Regions from separate parts of the Companilactobacillus sp. FL22-3 genome, predicted to be linked through region 3. Evidence: predicted binding sites of a transcription regulator. Region 3 holds the regulator's gene; each other region holds the start of a gene.
What was found. The regulator LexA, encoded in region 3, represses DNA repair genes until DNA is damaged. The targets are predictions, from matches to a motif close to CNAACANNTGTTNG.
Positions count from the first base shown of each region.

Region 1: a site for LexA is predicted at 1,155-1,168, ahead of ACYT32_RS00475 (ATP-dependent DNA helicase). Genes of this name have one in related genera too.
Region 2: a site for LexA is predicted at 743-756, ahead of ACYT32_RS03545 (Y-family DNA polymerase). Genes of this name have one in related genera too.

Region 1 is NZ_JBTYYZ010000001.1:105,453-107,731, reverse strand. Features, by position in the region: gene ACYT32_RS00485 (methyltransferase domain-containing protein) at 1-435, shown strand, start outside; gene ACYT32_RS00480 (TetR/AcrR family transcriptional regulator) at 507-1,061, opposite strand; gene ACYT32_RS00475 (ATP-dependent DNA helicase) at 1,201-2,279, shown strand, end outside.
Region 2 is NZ_JBTYYZ010000003.1:45,971-48,249, reverse strand. Features, by position in the region: gene ACYT32_RS03550 (aldo/keto reductase) at 1-683, shown strand, start outside; gene ACYT32_RS03545 (Y-family DNA polymerase) at 793-2,094, shown strand; gene ACYT32_RS03540 (acetyl-CoA carboxylase) at 2,087-2,279, shown strand, end outside.
Region 3 is NZ_JBTYYZ010000002.1:128,360-130,638, forward strand. Features, by position in the region: gene ACYT32_RS02655 (Gfo/Idh/MocA family protein) at 1-878, shown strand, start outside; gene lexA (transcriptional repressor LexA) at 961-1,584, opposite strand; gene ACYT32_RS02665 (DUF896 domain-containing protein) at 1,679-1,921, shown strand; gene ACYT32_RS02670 (YneF family protein) at 1,984-2,205, shown strand.

The DNA.
Region 1 (2,279 bases), on a different contig from region 3:
GGTGTCAATACACCTGTGCAGTGGTTTGTCGGAGATTTAGCTCACTTACCAATTCAAGACCAAGTGATTGATGGGATTGTGGATATCTTTTCGCCAGCCAATTACAACGAGTTTAATCGAATTCTTCAACCGGGAGGATTTGTGCTCAAAGTTATTCCCAACCAATATCATGTCCAGGAATTGCGAAAACAAGCTCAAGATCAACTGCAACAAGCCAGTTATTCCAATCAAAAGGTGTTGGATTACTTCCAAGAGCACTATCAACTGGTCGATCAGATTGATGCCACTAAGACGTACTCAGTTTCCGAAGCGCAAAGGGCAGCTTTTATCGGTATGACGCCGTTATTATTTAATGTGGATAACAGCCTGATCGATTGGAGCCCAGTTTCTGAAATAACTGTTGGTGCCACCATCTTAGTAGGAAAAATGAAGTAAGAATAATTTTTTAATAATTGCTTAAAATTGCAAAGAGCCATCTAACCCTTGTCTTGAGGTTTAGATGGCTCTTAATTTGCATATTTATGTAAAGCGCTTTTGAAATCTCCGCCGATTAATACTTCGATCTCATTAACCAGTTCTTGAGGATCTTCTTTCATATCATGACGGAACCAATCGAAAATCAGTGAAATGAAAGCCAAACTGTAAAAATGGGCGATGAAATTCTTGTGACGTTGTTCAACGTTCAAACCGACAGCTTGCTTTTCCACAATGTTTATCACATAACTGTATAGTACTTTAAAAAGATATTTGAGCATAACGTCGCGATAGGCAGATTGATAAGTATTCTTGGTGATCTTTTGATTTTTTTTAGTTAAGAGCATGATCTGATAAAAACCTTCCTGCCAGTGTTCGTAGTTAGCAGTCCGCTCAAGAATCTCTTTAGCTTCTAGACTAGCGGAATATTCAACTAACTCATAAATATCAGAGAAATGATTGTAAAAGGTCTGTCGAGTCAGATGGCATTCCGTCACAATATCTTTAACTGTAATTTGATCGATATTTTTGTGGTGGAGTGTGGTACACAAGGCTTCACGTAAAATCCGTTTCGTGTCTTTGGTCATTTTGCGTCCCTCCCTGCTCAATCGTGTGATACATATAATTATATAAGTTTCTAGTGAAAACGTCACCGAAAAAGAAATGATTACAGACAAAGTCGAACACATGTTTTACAATGTAACTTAGTAATTTGGGAGGTAAGTCATGACGACTAAGATTGGAATTCGTCAATTGGTAGAATTCGTTCTGCGTAGCGGAGACCTCATTGAGGTTAAGAACAGTCAGAACACGGCGCAAAATGGAGCCCGAATCCATCGTCATCTCCAAAAGTTGCGTTCAAAAGACGTAAATTATCAAAGTGAAGTTTATTTAAAGACGGCTGTTACTATGAATGATACGCAATACCTGATCTCTGGTAGAGCCGATGGCATCACTGCCCAAGCTGACAAAATAACGATTGAAGAAATCAAAACTTCAGAGCAAGCTTATGAAGATTTAAGCGATAACACCCTAGAATTGTATTGGGCTCAGGTCAAAGTTTATGGTTATATCATCTTACAAGACCATCCAGAATTTGATGAAGTTACCTTGCGTCTGACTTATTTTCAAGTGAATAACGAAGCCGTAACGACTAATGATCAAGTATTGAATCGGGCTAGCTTGACGAAATTTTTTCAAGAATTGATCGACGAGTACGAATATTGGTTAGTTCTTAGAGCAAAGTTACGAAAAACGCGCAATGAATCTATCAAACAATTGGCGTTTCCTTTTCCAAAATTTCGAACTGGCCAACATGAATTAGCGGCGGCCGTGTATAAAACTATCGTGCTCAAAAAAAGATTATTTGTGGAAGCACCGACTGGTACTGGTAAGACGATTTCAACCCTTTTTCCAGCAATTAAGGCTATGGGCGAAGAGAAGATTCAACGACTGTTTTATTTAACTGCTAAGCAAAGTACGCGCCATGTGGCTGAAGAGACGGTTACTTTAATGGCCAATCACGGATTAAAAATCAAAAGTATGACTTTGACGGCCAAAGATAAAATTCGTTTTCCTGAAGAAATCGACGTTCCACCGGAAGAAAATCCTTATATGGTAGGCTATTATGACCGCTTGAAACCGGCTTTGGCAGACTTGTTGACGAATGAAGATGCTATTACACGTTCGGTGGTTGAAAGATACGCACGAAAACATATGGTTGATCCATTTGAATTTTCCTTAGATGCTTCTTTGTTTTGCGACTTGATTATTTGTGATTACAACTACTTATTTGATCCACTGGT
Region 2 (2,279 bases), on a different contig from region 3:
ATTCATATGGTCCTTGGAATGCCGACGACTATTTGGCTCAAGCTTTAGCAGAATATAAAGATTCGGACAAAATCTTTATTTCTGATAAAGTTGGTCAAGTTCGGGTAGGTCCAGAAAAGTGGATTCCTGTTGGTGTCCCAGCTTTCTTACGTCAAGAGGTTGAATTATCGTTGCGTAAGTTCAAGCGTGACCACGAAGACTTATTGTTCTTACATCGGATTGATTCTCATTATTCACTAGAGGAACAAGTTGGTGAATTAAAGAAGCTACAAGATGAAGGTAAGATCAAGCATATTGGTATCAGTCAAGTTTCTTTGGAAGAGTTACAGGCGGCTCAAAAGATTGCTAAGATCGACGCGGTGGAAAATATGTACAATGTTGGTAATCACAAAGGTGACGATGCCATCGTTGATTATTGCCAAGCTCAAGGTATTGCCTTTTTGCCTTGGTTCCCACTGAATACTGGTAATTTGGCCAAAGCTGATAGTCCATTAACTGGAATTGCTACTAAATATGGCGTCAGTCCCGCTCAGATTACTTTGGCATGGCTCTTGAAACGTTCTGATAATATCTTGCCAATTCCGGGAACTAGTTCAGTTGAACATTTACAAGATAATATTAGTGCAGCTAATGTTGAATTAACTGATGATGATTTCAAGCAATTATCTGATTTAGAAAAATAAATTTCGATTCGATTCAAGTAGGGATTAAAGTCTTTACTTGAATTTTTTTCTTGAAAAATAGAACATGCGTTCGTATAATAAAATTGTAGACAGATAGGAGGATAGAACGATAGATTATAGCAAAGAACCCCATGGCGTATTCTTTTTGATCGATAATAAATCGTTTTATGCTAGTGTTGAAGCAACTATGTGTGGACTCAATCCTTTAAAAGAACTATTGGTTGTTATGAGTGAAGCTGATAACACGAATGGTGGCTTAATTTTAGCAACCTCCCCGAGAGCAAAAAAGGTTTTCCATCTAAAAGCAAATGTTTCCCGTCAACGAGATCTGCCACAAGATCCCAATTTGATCGTTGTACCGCCACGAATGAATCTCTACATTAAACGTAACTTGCAGATCAACAATATTTTTCGGGAATTTGCGGCTGAATCGGATGTTTGGCCTTACTCAATCGATGAGTCCATTCTTGATATGACTAAGTCTTGGCATTTGTTTGGCAATACTCCAAGAGCCGTGGCTCGCTTGATTCAAAAGACAGTCCGCAAACGTCTGGGTCTTTATACGAATGTCGGTATTGGTGATAATCCAGTTCAAGCTAAGATTGCATTAGATATTTATGCCAAGCACGATCCCGAGTTAATGGGCGAGATTCATTATGAAACTGTCCCAGAGAAAATTTGGACGATTCCCAATATGACTGATGTCTGGAGTATCGCTAAGCGAACGGAGAAACGGCTCAATCGCTTAGGTATCCATAATATTAATGAACTGGCACACACCAATCCTTTTTATTTAAAACAAGAATTAGGTTTGATTGGAGAACAGATTTTTGCGATAGCTTGGGGTATCGACCGCCCGAATTTGTCCGATAAAATCATGCCGAAGAATCACAGTATTGGCAATTGGCAAGTCCTGCCCCGTGATTACTACCAAAAGTCAGAGATTGAGACAGTCATCAAAGAGATGGGGCAACAAGTCGCTTCCAGGTTGCGTCATCATCATAAGCAAGCAGGCTGTCTGTATTTGAGTGTCAGTTATGCTTTTGCGGCTAAAGAAGAGGGCGAACGTGGTGGTTTTAGCGTTGCCGGTAATTTGAATCATACCGACAATGACAATGAGATATCGGAGTTATTGATTCATTTGTTCGAGAGTTATTGGCAAGGGCAGCCGGTCAGAAACTTGGCCGTTTATTCATCTAAATTGGTCGACAAACAGGCACAGCAATTAAACTTTTTTACGCCAGTCGAACAGCAGTGTCAAGATGAGGATAAGTTGTCAGTCATCGATCAGATCAGGGCACGCTATGGCTTTGAATCGATCGTCTACGCCAATAGTCTGCTAAAAGGTGGCACTGCCATTCATCGAGCTACTTTGGTTGGTGGCCACAATGGTGGGAATGCTTATGAATAATGACTTAAAGATCATCCTGTCCCGAATTGACAAGAATTTTCTTAAGAAAAAAGACGTAAAGTATAGTTTACAAGTGGTTAATGACTGCTATGACAGCACTTATAACTTTTTTATCAATATTCAACCACTGGGAAAAAGGCTGCACTCGATTCCGCTCCACACTATTGAAAACTATGATTTGTCAG
Region 3 (2,279 bases):
GTTTGGACGTGTTGCATCAATTGAAGCTTAAATATCACATTGGCGCAATTTACACCGATTTTGATACAGCTTTAGCAGATGGAGGGTTCGATACAGTCTATATTGCGGTACCGAATTTTTTACACTTCAGTTTTGCTAAAAAAGCTTTGGAACATGGCAAGAATGTCATCGTTGAAAAGCCCTTTACGGTAAAATTGTCAGAGTTTGAAATTCTCAAGCAAATCGCCCAAGATAAGCAGTTATTTTTGTTAGAGGCGATCACCAATCAATATTTGCAAAATTATCTTGATTTAAAGCAGAAATTACCACAGATCGGTGATATGAAATTGATTGAAAGCAATTATTCGCAGTATTCCACTCGTTACGACGATTTTTTAGCGGGACAGATCTTACCGGCGTTTGATGCTAAAAAAGGTGGCGGCGCACTGTTAGACTTAAATATCTATAATATCCATTTCATTGTCGGTTTATTAGGGCGTCCTAAACAAGTCAAATATCTGCCCAATATTGCTCGAGGTGTTGATACTTCTGGGATTCTTTTGATGGACTACGACAATTGTAAGGCAGTTGCTATTGGTGCGAAAGATTCTGTCGTCCCTAAGCGTCAAACTAGCCTTCAAGGAAGTCTAGGGTCGATTATTGTCAACGGTCCCACTAATCGATTAGAGTCATTTGATATTTACGACAATCAAAAACAATTAGTTGAACATGTCGATAATAAAGTTTATCCTCATCGAATGTATCAAGAATTCGTTGCTTTTGAAAAAATCATCCGTGAGCAAGATTTTCTTCAAGTAAGACAACGCCTACAACAGAGTGAAAGCGTCATGTTTGTGGTGGAGGAAGCTTTGAAGTCAGTGAATTTGAATCTTGATTAAAAAAATCCCAGTCAGTTAACTAGTTAGTTAACAACTGGAATTTCTTTAGTTAGGAATTGGGAATATCAATTCTCTATTTGGATTAGAAGATTTGTGAACGATATAAGCCCACAACTTTACCAAGAATTTCGACTGAATCTAGAATAATTGGGTCCATTGTGTCATTTTCCGGTTGTAAGCGATAGTGACCATTCTCTTGGTAGAATCTCTTACATGTAGCTTCGATGTCTTCCGTCATGGCAATGATGATCTCACCATTGTTAGCTGAACTTTGTTCGTGGACGATTACATGATCGCCATCATAGATACCAGCGTTGATCATACTTTCTCCGTGGATCTCTAGCATGAACAATTCGCCAGAATCACGATTTAAGTCTGGTGGGATAGGGAAGTATCCATCAGGGTTACGTTCTGCGGTAATTGGTTGACCAGCAGCAACGGCACCCAAGATCGGAATCTGTTTTGATTTGACGCCAATCGAGTTCAAACCTGCGCCAGTTAATTCAATAGCGCGAGGTTTGGTAGGGTCACGTTGGATGTAACCTTTTTTCTCAAGACGTGAGAGATGACCATGGACCGTTGATGTTGATGACAAATCTACAGCTTCGCAGATTTCTCTGACAGTGGGCGGATATCCATGTTCATCTAAATAATCATAAATGCATTGTAAAATTTGTGACTGTTTAGAGCCTTCAGCTTTTGACATTAGAACACCTCATTGTTAATATCTTAAATAGATTGTATCAAAATTTGAATACAAGTTCAAACAAGTGTTCGATTGTATTGGGGAGTAATGAAAAATGAAAGAACAAGACGAATTACTTAAAAAGATCAATGAATTAGCCCACAAGGCCAAAAACGGTACGATTACCAAAGAAGAAGAGGACCAACAAGCCCAATTGCGAAAGGAATATTTGAAGAACTTTCGGGCTGCTTTCAAGTCACAAATCGAAATGCTGCAAGTTTACGATAAAGACGGAAAAGAAGTCACTCCAGAAAAAGTTCGCGAAATTCAACGAAAAAAAGGATTGCGTGACGATTAGGCTTTCAATTAGTTAACTTTTTTTGTAATATTAATAAGTGTATGGAAAGGGTGAGAACATAAATGGGTACAACAATAGTCGTTGGCGTGATAGCTTTACTAGTCGGTCTAGTCGGCGGTTTCTTCATCGCTAGATGGTACATGAAGAAATACTTCCAAGACAATCCGCCAATCAGTGCAGATATGATCAGACAAATGATGGCTCAAATGGGCCAAAAGCCTTCACAAAAGAAGCTTAATCAATTAATGAATACTATGAAGAATTCACAAAAGAATAATAAATAGTCAGATCATTTGAGCGATATGTATATTTTAATATGCATATCGCTTATTTTTTTTGCCAAAAAATAAACATGTCT